One region of the Ensifer sp. Root127 genome, then DNA from elsewhere that is predicted to be linked to it. Evidence: predicted binding sites of a transcription regulator. Region 1 holds the regulator's gene; the other holds the start of a gene.
What was found. Region 1 encodes LexA, which represses DNA repair genes until DNA is damaged. Its sites were predicted from a motif close to TGTTCNNNNTGTGTTCNG; they were not measured.
Positions count from the first base shown of each region.

Region 2: the regulator LexA is predicted to act here: its motif matches at 4,016-4,033, upstream of ASD03_RS00250 (DNA polymerase IV).

Region 1 is NZ_LMDX01000011.1:6,772-14,039, forward strand. Features, by position in the region: gene ASD03_RS13065 (D-alanyl-D-alanine carboxypeptidase family protein) at 1-1,076, opposite strand, end outside; gene ASD03_RS13070 (septal ring lytic transglycosylase RlpA family protein) at 1,137-2,168, opposite strand; tRNA gene ASD03_RS13075 (tRNA-Ser) at 2,445-2,534, shown strand; gene ASD03_RS13080 (DUF4242 domain-containing protein) at 3,208-3,498, shown strand; gene ASD03_RS39970 (hypothetical protein) at 3,676-3,819, shown strand; gene ASD03_RS13090 (hypothetical protein) at 4,317-4,604, shown strand; gene ASD03_RS13095 (hypothetical protein) at 4,663-4,902, opposite strand; gene lexA (transcriptional repressor LexA) at 5,083-5,799, shown strand; gene ASD03_RS13105 (hypothetical protein) at 6,019-6,351, opposite strand; gene ASD03_RS39975 (hypothetical protein) at 6,995-7,141, opposite strand.
Region 2 is NZ_LMDX01000001.1:45,407-52,674, forward strand. Features, by position in the region: gene ASD03_RS00220 (MFS transporter) at 1-240, shown strand, start outside; gene rpmG (50S ribosomal protein L33) at 334-501, shown strand; gene ASD03_RS00230 (PleD family two-component system response regulator) at 1,045-2,412, opposite strand; gene ASD03_RS00235 (response regulator) at 2,430-2,801, opposite strand; gene ASD03_RS00240 (DUF3572 domain-containing protein) at 2,958-3,230, shown strand; gene ASD03_RS00245 (hypothetical protein) at 3,233-3,874, shown strand; gene ASD03_RS00250 (DNA polymerase IV) at 4,037-5,329, shown strand; gene ASD03_RS00255 (L,D-transpeptidase family protein) at 5,513-6,745, shown strand; gene dnaE (DNA polymerase III subunit alpha) at 6,846-7,268, opposite strand, start outside.

The sequences.
Region 1 (7,268 bases):
ACCGGAACCTCGCGTAGCAGCTTTTCGCCGTTCCACAGTCGGACGACACCGACCTCGGCGCCGGCTTCCACGGGAGCGCGCAACGGCCATTTGTAGACGACACGGGCCGTCAGGCGTTCCGGGTTGTTGACCGGCAGCAGCACATCAACCGGCCCACCAGCGACAAGCGCGACATGGGAGGCCGCACCGCCGTAGATACTGGCCTCGCCGATCGCCTCGCCATCAGCAAAAATTCGCCGCTTTTCGAACGCCGTCATCGCCCAGTCAAGCACCTTGCGGCTTTCCTCCGTACGCTCCTTATCGGTATCGAGCCCGCCCATCGCGAGATAGACACGCCGGTCGCCACGCTGCATCGATGCGGCCAGCGAAAAACCGTAGCCTTCGGCAAAACCCGTGGCGACACCATCGACCCCGAGTTTGGCCGCGATCAACGGGTTCTTGTTGCGCTGAAGGATCTTGTTCCACTCGAACTCAGGCTGGGCGTAGAGCCGATAGAGATCGGGGTGCGCCTCGTGCAGATGACGGGTCAGCGTCACCAGTTCGGTCATAGTGATCCGGTTCTGGGGATCCGGCAGACCTGTGGCGTTACCGAACGTGGCGATAGGCATGCCGAGTTCGCGAGCGCGGGCCGTCATCTTTTCGGCAAAGGCGGTTTCGCTACCGGCCATCCCCTCTCCGAGGATGATGCAGGCATCATTGGCAAGCTGAACGGCCACCCCTTGCAACAGATCGGCCACGCGAATGCGCGACTTCAGCGCAGCAAACATCGTCGAAGTGCCGGATGGGGCGCCGCCCGTGCGCCACGCGTGTTCGGAAACGTCGAAGGCCGTTTCGGCCGAAAGCTCACCCTTGGCGATGGCCTCGGCCACCACTTCCATCGTCATCAACTTGGCAAGAGAGGCGGGCGGAACCGGTTCGTTCTCGGCGCGGGAAAACAGAACGGTGCCGGTTTCGGCATCCACCAGCAGGATCTGCTTTGCCTTGGTGTCAAACGCCACCGGCGGCGTCTGAGCCGCTGCCGCACTCGCGAGCAACGCCGCAAGGCCGAACGTGACCGTAAGCATCATCAAGCGCATGGGAAACTCCGGTTTCCCATTGGGCATAGCAGCGTCATCAGAATGGTACAACGCCCCAGGTTACCTGAGCGAACCGGTTCTGCCTTGGCGCTTCGCATGGGCAACGATGGATTCAGGCGTAAGCGGATTGGTCTCGACCATGATCGCTTCAAACGGCGATTCCGCATCGCTTACCCGCACTTCCACATAGGCGGCCGCATAGGCCATGTTGCCGTCAGGCATCGGAATGTATTCCGGTCGCTCGCGCGGGATCGGCCCGATTTCCGGAAGCATGACGAACTCGCTCAGCGACGGCGGTGCTGCAAATTGCGGGACAGGTGCAGCCAACGCCGTTACCGTACCGGCGGTATCAAGGGACGATTTCGGCGGAATGACCAGCGTTCCCAACTGGTTGCGCATCGGCTCATTCGAGGCGACCATCACGCCGGTTGCGATCTGGCCCTCCGGCATGACGCCCGGACTGCGGTCGCCCTTCGTGACATAGGACGCCATGAGATAGGGCATGTCGTTGCCTTCAAGCGGTGCGCGGCCGACATATTGCACCCGAACCTTGGCACTGCCCTTCTGCTTGATATCGAGCAAATCGGCTGTCTTCGACGAAACGTCGATGATGCGGCCATATTCATAGGGACCGCGATCGTTCACACGAACGATGACGGAAGTGCCGTTTTCGGTGTTGGTGACACGCGCATAGCTCGGCAGCGGAAAGGTCGGATGCGCGGCGGACAGATGAAGCTTGTCGTAGACTTCGCCATTGGCCGTCAGGCGACCATGAAAGGCCGAGCCGTACCAGGACGCGACACCGGTCTTGTTGTAACCGAAATCTTCCTTCGGCTGGTACCACTTGCCCTTGACCTGATAGGCTTTGCCGACCTGAAAGCGGCCGCCGCCCTTCGGAATATTCTTGCCGGTAGCGACACGGGGGCTCGCCTTCACGCCATAAACGGACTCAGCAAAGTATTCTTTGCTTCTCGACTTGCTCTTCTTGATACTGGACGTCGATCCGCAAGCCGCAAGCGTTGCGCAAAGCACAGGGACCGCCGCAAGGCGCAGTCCCTTGATCAGATATGCCGCATTTTTACTGGATGTCATCTGTCCCACAACATCATTCGAATAAGCCGTACTCGAAACCTTCCACTCGTGCCCCCAGCGGAAATCTCGGCGTCCCGAAACGGAACAGTCGATTAATCATGACAGCAACAAGGCAAAATTGCGAACCGACGAATGGCTGACGGCTCGAAATCTCCAGTTATGGTTTACGAATGGTTACCCGGACAAAATGGGCAGCGGATGCGCCAAGAAAATCTTTCCGCCCACGCATGTTAAATCTTGCAAAGCAGCAAGGCTTCGCGCAATAACGCCCTGCCCGGAGGAGTGGCCGAGCGGTTTAAGGCACCGGTCTTGAAAACCGGCGTGCGTGAAAGCGCACCGTGGGTTCGAATCCCACCTCCTCCGCCATGGCTGTCTCATTTTTCGCCACCCATTATTGCGCTCGGTCGCCAAGTGAATGCTTTGGCGGCGAACGCATACAAGTTTTGCGAGTATTCCCCGATCATAGCCGCAGCATTGACGGCGCTTGCAAGGCGGTGGCTCGACCCGCTTGCCATCCCAGATAATTTGAGGGAAAGTCTGATTCCGGCCCATCGAGCCCTGGGCGATCTCCCAGAACTAGAGAAAACCATGCCTCTTAAATATTTGACGACAGCCGCTTTTCTCGCGCTTCTTGCACTTGCCGGATGCGCAAGCACCGGCGGCAGCAACACGACCTATGCGCAGTGGCAAGGTCCAACACCTGTACCCGATCCGTCTGCGGCGAGTCCCGGCGGTTTCCGGCTCAGCTACTAACTTGCGCTAGTATACGCGTGTCGGACGGAGCGCATCGCGCGCTCCCATCCCCGGCCGCGCGATTTCAGTCGCATAGAGCTATTGGCCGCGAGATATTGTGATCGCGGGGCGATACAGGCGCCCATCGTTTGATCGGACGCCAGTCCCGGTGGAGCCCCTTCCGCTGCTTGATCCTATACTTCCAGGGAAATCGTCGTGAATCGCCGCATCACCGGTGGAAAGTATTGACTTCAATTATATTAGATATTCTTGATATTCAGTCCTCCAACAACCGAGGAACTGAACGATGCCCACCTACATCATTGAACGCGACGTCCCAGGGGCCGACAAGCTCAACCAGGACGACCTTTGCGCATTATCGGCAAAATCCAATGCTGTCGTCGCCGATCTTGGCGTACCATATACATGGATCACCAGTTATGTCGCCGGCGACAAGATTTACTGCGTCCACGAGGCATCAAGCGCCGACGTCATTCGCGAACATTCGGAACGCGCCGGATTTCCGGCGAACAAGATAACCGAAGTTGCTGCCGTCATAGGGCCTGCGACAGCATCCCAGGGGCGCAACGGTAAGTGACCGAAGCGACGTTATCATCGCAGTGCCCGGACACCGGGCACGAATGCGCGACGCAACGCCGGCAAAACAGTGATCCACCGGCACCGTCATTGACTTACGGCGGTATCAATGCAGGCTGGTTTGCCGGCATTCGGCGCCCATGCAGGGTTCCCCGGCACACCTTCCAAGGAGACGATCATGGCAAAAGGTCAAGTGCGAAGTAACCGCGAGGTTAGAAAGCCAAAGAAGGACAAGACTGTCAAAGCCGCCGTTGTGACGGAAGGCTCACAGGTGAAGCTGGCCGGCAGCAGTTTCTCCCTGGGCAAGAAAGACAAGAAGTAAGACGGTCGGCTTTAACCTCTCGAACTAACGACACGAGAGAGATATCCGTCAGTGGCCAGTCGAACTGGGGTGCGCAACGTCTCCGCGACATCCCGGCGCGACTGGTCGAGCACCCGCGGTCAGATGCCGGTTTCGTAGCGCGTTTGAACATCGTATGTATTTGGCTGGAGATGCGAAGATCGCTACAGGCGGATGCCGCTGGCCACTCGCACTCCATTACGGCGTCCAACATCATCGGAAGCATTTGCGGCGGGTATTGTTGATCAGCTGCCAGCGCCACGCTTTGAGGCGGGCGCCGGAAAATCGAAAACGCCAACGCACCTCACGCCAATCTTTGTGCCTTCATTGCCACAGCTTGAGCACCAGTGCTCGCCTTTCGCAAAGAACTGTTGAACACGGCACAGTGCCCGGCATGCTTGCTGGACTTCGGAACGAAAGCACGGTTCACATCGTTAACCAAACCATCGCCGCCACCTCTGATCTAGTGGACGTTCACCGTGCTTGCAGCCTTGCTTATCGCCTCGATTATCGCATCGCCTAACATCGCCCTCAGCGCTGCCACGGTCGACGACCTGCAAGCCGACTTCGAAACGGCCGTGCCCTGCCAGCAGATAGACGGCCGGAACGTTTGGAAGGGAACGATCGCCTACTACATCCAGTCCTTCGTCTATCAAGGCGACACGCCGGTCGCGACCGAAGCGGCCGACGCTGTGCTGCCGGAGGACAACTCCGCGGAAACCGTCAAGGAATTCGAGGACGCCTGCTCCGCGACGCAGCCGGCCTGATTCAGGCCTCCTCTAGCAGATCGCCCATCGATATTTCTGCTGATCCCTTGATGGCAGGCTATTTCCACTGCGTCCCATCGGCCGCGGCGCAACCGTGCGGCGGGTGTCCGTTGCCAAATGTCAGCTTCAGCCGGTCACAACCCCATTGATTGAGCGGCCCGGGCATCGCCGCATTCAACGCGATACCAACTTCGTCAAACGGGCTCTGCTTGTTATCCACGTATTGATACCAGCGAAACCCAAGGATCGCGGTCGCGGCGACAACGATGGTCAGCAAGATTTGAATCAGCTTCGTCATTAAACCCTCATTCCATAAACGGAAGGAGGCATATCAGCCTCGCGCGGCGCGTGCAGCGACGAGTTGGTCAATCTGCGCTTGATTGAACCAACATTCACAGAATTTTAGGCACTTGCGGAACACATATGGAACAGATAGTGTCTGTTCTTGATTTGTTTCACGCCTCTGGAGCGACTTGCCATGCTGACCCGCAAGCAACAGGAATTGCTTCTTTTCATCCATGAACGAATGAAGGAGTCCGGTGTACCGCCGTCCTTCGACGAGATGAAGGATGCACTCGACCTGGCATCCAAGTCGGGCATTCACCGGCTGATCACAGCGCTCGAGGAACGCGGCTTCATACGCCGGCTTCCCAACCGCGCCCGAGCGCTCGAAGTCATCAAACTGCCGGAAGCCTATGCTGCGAGCGCGCAGCCCCGTCGCGGGTTTTCGCCGAGCGTCATCGAGGGTAGCCTTGGCAAACCGCCCGCCCCTGCCCCCGCGGCGAAAACGCTGCCGGTTGCCGACAACAGCTCCGTGTCGGTTCCAGTGATGGGCCGCATTGCCGCCGGCGTGCCGATCTCGGCGATACAGAACAACACCCACGACATTACCGTGCCGCTCGATATGATCGGCAGCGGCGAGCACTACGCCCTTGAAGTGAAGGGTGATTCGATGATCGAGGCCGGCATTTTCGATGGCGATACGGTGATCATCCGCAATGCCACCACGGCCAATCCCGGCGATATCATCGTGGCACTAGTCGATGACGAGGAAGCAACGTTGAAACGCTTCCGGCGCAAGGGCGCTTCAATTGCTCTAGAGGCCGCCAACCCGGCCTATGAGACGCGCATCTTCGGGCCTGACCGGGTCAAGATTCAGGGCAAGCTCGTCGGCTTGATCCGCCGCTACCACTAAGCCCGTCTCACGCCAGCGCAATTCGAGGAAAAGTGCGGAGCGGTTTTCCGCCAGGAAATGCGTAAAAACAAATAGATAGAGCGCCTAGTGACTCCGTTTAAACCGGAAACGCTCTAGCCGCCTTCATGCCGGCCAGCCGCTCTCTTACTTCAACGTCTCGCCACATAGGGTAGCGAGACGGAGATTTTCGGATCGAGTGTTTTTCACGCTCGACGGATTTTACTCGTGAATCGAGTACTCGCCCAACTCGCAGAGATCCTGCTTGTCTTCAGTCGTGTCGAGACCGGAACCTTCTTCGAATTCAAAGCGCATGTCGTATTTGCAGACATCACGTCCGTCGGCGATGGTAATTTCCATGCTTTCGCCCGGATTAAGCACCTGCCGCCCGAAGACGTCGTCTTCCCACTGATCAACACCGACCGGCGATGTGTAGAAGTTCGTCAAAACGGCATTCGTCTTGTTCTTAAGCTGAAAGACGAGATCCTCAGCGCTTGCGGTGGCCGTCGTTACGGCAAGAATGGCAAGAGCAGTCAGGGCGATCTTATATTTCATTTTATGTCTTTTCCTCCATTGTTGGCTTTGTTTGACACTACCTATACGGGTCGCGCTGTTGGGATATTCATTCCCAGTTCTGTCTAGAGACAATATTTTCAGCACTGACAATAGTGACCGAATCACCATTTCGGGGCGCGTCCTCGCAAGGCCATGTCGTTGGCGACTGCGGACGTTCGCAAACTGGCGGGCAAGCGCAGCCCGGTCGAATTGCGCTTTGAAAACAGTGGTTGGCTGCGATGCGGGCAGCCTCGCTGCGCGTGTTGGACGCGCCGCATTGGCCCATGTTCCTTGCCCCCCGAAAACCGTACCTGCGTGCCGGCAGCATGTCCTTTGCGCAGGCACGCACAGCGTTTCACTTTCGACAATCGGGCTGCTATTGACGGAGAACCGCTTTAGCCAATCGCGCAGGCGCTGGGTGACTTGTTGCTTTCATCGTGCGAGGGGCTGAATCACGCGCTCGCCCGCCCTATCTACGTCACACTTTCGTTGACGCTCGCAACGAGCACGCGGCCGCTTACGCCACCGATGGCCGGTATTTCGACCGCCTTCGGATCTGCGTTCGCCTTGAACCTCGCGTGGGGCGTCGACCGCCAGCGGCATTCGCCGCTGCCAAACCTGTTGAGCGTGTGGCCGATGGCGCTCAATTCTCCTGAACGGAAACCCCGTCCTGGCCAATCTTGATCTCTACGCCGGTCGGTTTTGTTTCCTCGCGGTAGACATAGGCGCCGAGACCAATGACGGCGACGGCGAGCATGGCAATGATCAGATAGAGCCCATTACGGTTCATTCAGCAATTCCTCGCTTGGGTACGGTATGGGTAACTAGGTTCGTACCCAAGAAAGGCAACGGTGCGACGCGGACTGTTCGCTCCTCGCGCGGATGATGCAGGACGGATGCGAACGGCCGTAGGCTTT
Region 2 (7,268 bases), on a different contig from region 1:
GGTCTCTACACGGTCGGCCTCAGCCATCTCGGCTCGCGCCTGCAGGGCTCCGACCTTGCCGCGGCCAATGCGGCGTTCGTTTTCTCCTATGCGGTCGGCACGGTGGCCGGGCCGCAGGTGATCGGCGCATCGATGGATGTGGCTGGCAACAACGGTTTTGCCTGGGCGATTGCCGGGTTTTTCGGCCTTTACGTCGCGCTTTCGGTTGTAAGGATCGTTTTGAATCCAAAACGGTCTTGACTTTTCGGCCGCGATTTGTAGTTTCGCGCCAACCTTGCCCGTGGCCCGCAACCGGTTGTCCACGGCTTTCAATTTCATAAAGGCAGGACGACCATGGCAAAAGCCACCACCATCAAGATCAAGTTGCTGTCGACAGCCGACACGGGTTTCTTCTACGTCACGACCAAGAACAGCCGTACGATGACGGACAAGATGACCAAGACCAAGTATGATCCGGTCGCCAGAAAGCACGTCGAGTTCAAGGAAACCAAGATCAAGTAAGATCTGACGTTTCGTGGGATCAAGGGGCGCCAACCGCAAGGTTTGGCGCCCCTTTCCGTTGGTGCGCCAAGAAGCGGCCGCCGACTGTTCGGAGGCCGTCCCGCCTGCGTGTGCGCACAGGCAAGAATCAAAAAGCGCTGTCCCTTCCGGAACAGCGCTTTGAATGGGGGTCGGCTGGCTACTGACCGCGGCACGAGGATTCCGCAGGTGTCAAAAGCCAACCGACCGACCCCACGACCCAGGAGATGCGGCGGACCTGAGCATCATGGGGTAACCGAAGCTGATGGAAGCTATGCCCCCGCATTTATCAGCATCACCTGAAAATAGAAAAAAATCAATGAATTCTTAATGCGCGAAGCGGTGTCGCTCGGCGCATGGTTAATTCCGTATCACATCGGCACATGTAAATGCTTGCGCGCCGCCGCTACCAAACCCCTCGGTAGCATCGTTGCGGCGGAGAATACAACTTTAAAGGCATATCGCAAGAGGGATCCGGAATTTCATCAAGCCACCAGCAGGTGGTGACAGGCTCGGTTCTTTCCGTCAGGCTGCAGCCGCCACCACTCTGTTGCGACCCTCGTTCTTCGCCTGGTAGAGCGCCATATCTGCGCGCTTCAGCAAAGCTTCTGTCGTGTCGCCTTCCAGTTTCAGGCCGGCAATGCCCATGGACGCGGTGATGACCAGCGCGCCGTCCGCATGCGGTATCGAGAATGGCTGACTCTCGATGATATGCCGCAACCGCTCGGCAACGGCGGCCGCCATCTCCGGCGGTGTGTCGGGCATGACCACGACGAACTCTTCGCCGCCAAAGCGGCAGGCCAGATCGGCGCCGCGGACGGTGGAGCGGATGCGGTTGGCAAATTCGCGCAACACCTCATCACCAACATCGTGACCATAGGTGTCGTTGACCTGCTTGAACCGATCGATGTCGGTCATGCAGATCGACAACGGGCGACCGCGTGCTCCCGCACGATCGAGCAGCAGCTTCAGATGATTGTCGAGATAGCGGCGGTTGTGCAGCCCTGTCAGGCCATCGGTGACCGCCAGCTCGATCGTCTGCTGCACGCTCTTTCTCAGCATGTCGTTGCAATGCTTGCGCCTGATCTGGGTCAACGAGCGGGCAACAAGCTCATTGGGATCAACCGGCCGGATGATGTAGTCGGTAATACCGAGATCGAGCGCACGCACGATCATCTCGTCATTGCCCTGCTCCGTGATCAGCAGGATCGGAATGAAACGTGTGCGCTCCAGCGATCGCAACTGCGAGCACAATCGCAAGGGATCGTAATCGTCGAAGTTGGCGTTGACGATGACGAGGTCGAAATTGTTCTCGGCCGCCTCGAACAGCGCCGCCTGCGGGTCGGAGATAACAGAGACATCGGCAATCGGCTTGAGCGTGCGCTGCAGCCGCTCCTGAGAGGAGCCGCGGCCATCGACCAGGAGGATATTGCCCGGCTCGTCCGGACGGTCCTGACGGGCCAGTTCCTGCAGGCCGATAGTCTGCGCCGTCTGGGCCCGCAGCCGCAATTCGTCGCTGACGTTCTTCAGGCGGACGAGGCTCTTCACCCGCGACATCAACTGAAGATCGTTGACCGGCTTCGTCAAGAAATCGTCGGCGCCGGCCTTTAACCCGCGAACCCGATCGGACGGCTGGTCGAGTGCCGTCACCATGACGACGGGAATATGTGCTGTGCGTGCATTGGCCTTCAGACGTTCGCAGACCTCGAAGCCGTCGATGCCGGGCATCATGATGTCGAGAAGCACCAGGTCGACCGGTGTCGTCTCGCAGAGCGTCAGCGCCGTATGGCCATCACCCGCCGTCAGCACATCGAAATACTCAGCGAGCAGACGCGCTTCGAGAAGCTTAACGTTGGCAGGCACGTCATCGACAACAAGAATGCGCGCAGTCATATCAATTTTCCCGCCAGTTAGGCATCGCCAAGGTAGGTCTTGATCGTCTCAATAAACTTTGGCACAGAAATCGGTTTTGAAACATAGGCTTCGCATCCGCCCTGACGGATACGTTCCTCGTCGCCCTTCATGGCGAAGGCAGTCACGGCGATCACCGGGATGACGTGCAACTCATCGTCTTCCTTCAACCACTTCGTGACTTCGAGCCCGGAGACCTCCGGCAGCTGAATGTCCATCAAAATCAGATCGGGGCGATACTTCCGCGCCAGCTCGAGCGCCTCCATACCGTTGCGCGTCTGGATCGTCGCGTAGCCGGAAGCCTCAATCAGGTCTCGGAAGAGCTTCATGTTCAGCTCGTTATCCTCAACAATCATTACCTGTTTGGGCATGTCGATCCCTTGCTGTCCGTCGTCTTCTTGCAAGTCTTCTCAAGACATCTAAGTTGCAGAACCAACGACTCGACCCATTTCCTCAAGTTCACCGATAAACCTATTTGGTTGAAAAATAGGTAATTCCGGGCGTAAAAACAGTAGGAGGCCAAGACATTGAAGAGCGCCGACGAAATCGCCATCGACATTCTCTCCTGGCTTGCCGGCGAGCCGGACCTGCTGTCCCGATTTCTGGCGCTGACCGGCACGGACCCGTCCTCCCTGCGCAACGCGATCGGCGAGCCGGGCTGCATGGGTGGGCTCATCGCCTTTCTTATGGACCACGAACCAACGTTGATCGCTTTCTGCGATGCAACAGGGACAGCCCCGCAGGATGTCGTGCGTGCGCATGAGAAGCTTTCCGGCGCCGCCGATCTGCAGGACAGCTGAGCTTGAGCAACACCGTCTTCGAAGATGAAATCCGCCTTAGCAACCGCCCGCTTGTTATCAGCGACATCGATGAAGTCGTGCTCGAATTCCTGGATCCATTCCGGTCCTTTCTCGAAAGCCGCGACCACGTCCTCTTGCCGCGCTCCTTCCGGCTGACCGGCAACATCATCCATCGCGCAACGGAGCGGGCAGCGAGCGAGGCTGACGTCAAGGACATGCTCGATGCCTTCTACGCCACGCAGGATCGCTGGCAGACGCCGACTGCCGGCGTTGTCGAGACTCTCCGTGAATTGTCCAAGCAGGCTGACATCGTCTTCCTGACGGCCATGCCACCGCGCCATGCGGCCGCGCGTCGTGCTCTGCTCGACCGGCTCGATCTTCCCTATCCACTGCTCGCATCCGAGGAACCCAAAGGGCCGATCGTTCAGCGCCTGCATGCCGGACGGGCGCTTCCCGTTGTTTTCATCGACGATATCGCGCGCAACCTGCAATCGGTGCAGGAGCACGCGCCATCCTGCCTGCTGATCAATCTGATGGCGAACGCCGAGTTTCGGGCGCTCGCGCCTCAACCGGCGGACTGCGTTCACATTGCTAGCGACTGGGTCGACGCTGCGAATGCCATTCGCGCGCATTTCCAGCGATAGCGGCACCCGGACCAGCAGATCGAGACCTGCAAGACGACGCGCAAAATCCGACCAGCGGCTTGGCGTCGGCAACCTGACATGCAAGGCAATTTCCAACGCGGCCTCCCTTGAGACTCGTTAGCGTAGAGCGTAAAGTCCCAATGTTCAACATTTGTTCCAGATATGCTCGACAGTGGTTCTCAAACTCCAGGCTTCTGCCGTGACTGCCTCAGGGAACAGACCGCGACGGCGCGACGCTGCCTTGCCTGCGGCAGCCCCCGTCTGTTGCGTCATGCCGAGCTCTACGACCTGACTCTAGCCCATATCGACTGTGATGCGTTTTACGCCTCCGTCGAGAAGCGGGACAATCCGGAGCTTGCCGACAAGCCAGTGATTATCGGCGGCGGCAAGCGCGGCGTCGTCTCGACGGCTTGTTACATCGCCCGCATTCACGGCGTGCGCTCGGCAATGCCGATGTTTAAGGCGCTTGAGGCCTGCCCGCAGGCGGTCGTGATCAAGCCCGACATGGAAAAATACGTTCGCGTCGGCCGCGAGGTCCGCACGTTGATGCAGGAACTGACACCGCTGGTGCAGCCGCTCTCCATCGATGAGGCCTTCCTGGAGCTCAGCGGCACCCAACGGCTGCACCACGATCCCCCCGCGCGCACCCTCGCCCGCTTTGCCCGCCGTGTCGAACAGGAGATCGGCATTACCGTCTCCGTCGGCCTTTCCTACTGCAAGTTCCTCGCCAAGGTTGCCTCCGATCTGCAGAAGCCTCGCGGCTTCTCGGTAATCGGCCAGGCCGAGGCGCTCGAATTCCTGAGAGAAAGGCCGGTGACCTTGATCTGGGGCGTCGGCAAGGCGTTCGCCGCCACGCTGGAGCGCGATGGCATTCGCACGATCGGTCAGCTTCAGACGATGGAGGAAGCCGACCTCATGCGCCGCTACGGCACCATGGGCCAGAGGCTCTACCGCCTGTCGCGCGGCCTCGACGAAAGAACGGTCGAGATCGACGGCGAGGCGAAAAGCGTATCGTCAGAGACGACATTCAACGACGATCTCGCCCGCTACGACGATCTCGTCACGCATCTGCGTCGGCTGAGCGAACAGGTCGCCCACCGCCTGCGTAAATCCGAACTCGCCGGCCAGACCGTCGTTTTGAAGCTGAAGACTGCCGACTTCAAGACCAGGACTCGCAACCGCCGCCTCGACAGTCCGACGCGGCTCGCAGACCGTATCTTCCGCACCGGGCTGCAGCTTCTGGAGAAGGAAGTTGACGGCACGAAGTACCGGCTGATCGGCATCGGAGTCAGCGATCTTTCCAGCCCCGATCTCGCAGATCCCCCCGATCTGGTCGATCCAGCCGCAACCCGTCGTGCCGCCGCCGAGGACGCCATCAACAAGCTGCGCGACAAGTTCGGCAAGGCCAGCGTCGAAACCGGCTACACCTTTGGCAGCCGCAAGCGCGATCACTAGTGCGTTATCGGCGGCGGCTTGACGTATCCTGCAAGGATAAAAACATGCAGCAATTCAAAGTGCTACAGCGACCTTTGCGCGTCTAATAAGACGCGCGGCGCTGTAGGTCGATCGGGACAAATTCTTTAAAGATTTCAGCGTAAGCTTGTCGGCCAGTTTACGTGTTGGGATGAGTGTATGGTATTGCGTTTCGCTCTCACGGCCAGCGTCGTCGTCTTCTTGTTTTCGCCTGCGGTCGGCTTTGCCGGCAGCAACGCACCGCTGCAGATCATCGTTTCGAAGAACCAGCAATCCCTCGTCGTCTATGACGGCGACGCGGTGATCGCAACGTCGGCAGTCTCTACCGGCAAGGCCGGCCATTCCACACCGACGGGCATCTTCTCGATCCTTGAAAAACGCCGTCACCACAAATCCAACATCTATTCGAATGCGCCGATGCCCTTCATGCAGCGACTGACCTGGTCAGGCATTGCGCTGCATGGCTCCAATCACGTGCCGGCCTATCCGGCTTCGCACGGTTGCGTGCGCCTGCCGAGCAAGTTTGCCGCCAGCCTCTTCAAGATGACGTCGCGCGGCGTGCATGTCCTGATAACCGATCGGCAGGTCAGCCCCACCGAAGTGTCGAGCGCCGTGCTCTTCCAGCGCAACCCGGCGCCCGGCGAGAACCCCGCACCGCTGTCGGATGTGCCCCTCCGCCCGGCGATCAGCCAGACCGAGACCATGCCGGTCGAAGTGGCGATGACCGAGGCATCGACCGCCAACTCAGTCATCAAAGCAGAAGACCGCGAGCCGATCCGCATGCTGATCACCCGACGCGGCGAGCGCGATATCAAGCGTGAAGTCCAGTCGGCGCTGAACCAACTCGGCTATGTCGCCGGCGTGCCGGACGGCCACATCGGCCCGGACACGACCGCCGCCATCAACGCGTTCCAGACTGCCGAGGGATCGACCGTCGATGGCAAGCTGACGCCGGAGCTGACTGAGGCGATCTTCAGGAAAGCGGGCCGCGACGTTCCCCCCAACGGGGTGATCCTTGTCCGCCAGGGTTTCAAGCCGATTTTCGAGGCAGGCGTCACGATCGACAAGCCGGAGCAGGCGCTCGGCACGCATTTCCTGCAATTTCAAGAGATTGACGAGGGAAAGAGCGAAGGCAAGTGGTACGGCGTACCGCTCGAAAACCATCTGCCGTCATCGGTGAAGAAGCGCCTCGGGATCGCCGCCGACGCCGACGCATCAGCCTTCAATGCCGTCCAGCGCACGCTCGGGCGCCTGACGGTCTCCGACGACGTCCGCGAACGGATCGGCGGCCTGCTTGCAGACGGTTCGTCGCTGTCGATTTCGGACATGGAGAGCGGGCTCGAAACCGGCGACGGGACCGATTTCATCACAATCACCCGCGCATCCCCGCGGGGCTGATGCCCTGCGCAGTCGATCCGATACTCAAAAGCTGCGCTGCAGCCGCGCCTGACGTTCCGTATCTTTATACGCCGCCGGCTCAAGCAATCATGCAGCGCGGTCAGACGAGTTCAACGTCGACCACACCCGGAGCCGAGCGAAGTGCTGCGGCAATCTCCGGCGAAATCCTGAACTTCTCGTTGAGTTCGACCTCGATCTCGCGCTGGCCGTTATCCTTGATGACGATGAAGGAAACGAGACCCTCGCCCCTCGCATTCAAATGGGCGGCGATCGACTTCAGTGGTCCTGAATCGCGCACATAAACGCGCAGCGCCTTCTGCATCTGCAGCGATTCTTCCTCGAGCGAGCGCAGGGTCTGGATGCGAAGGCCGATGCCTTCCGGCCGCTCCTCCGCCTGAACCGTCATCACCAGCGATTTGCCGGGCTCAAGCAGGTCGCGATACTGGTGCAGCATTTCCGAAAACAGCACGGCCTCGAACTGACCGGACGAATCCGAGAAAGCGATGATGCCCATCTTGTTGCC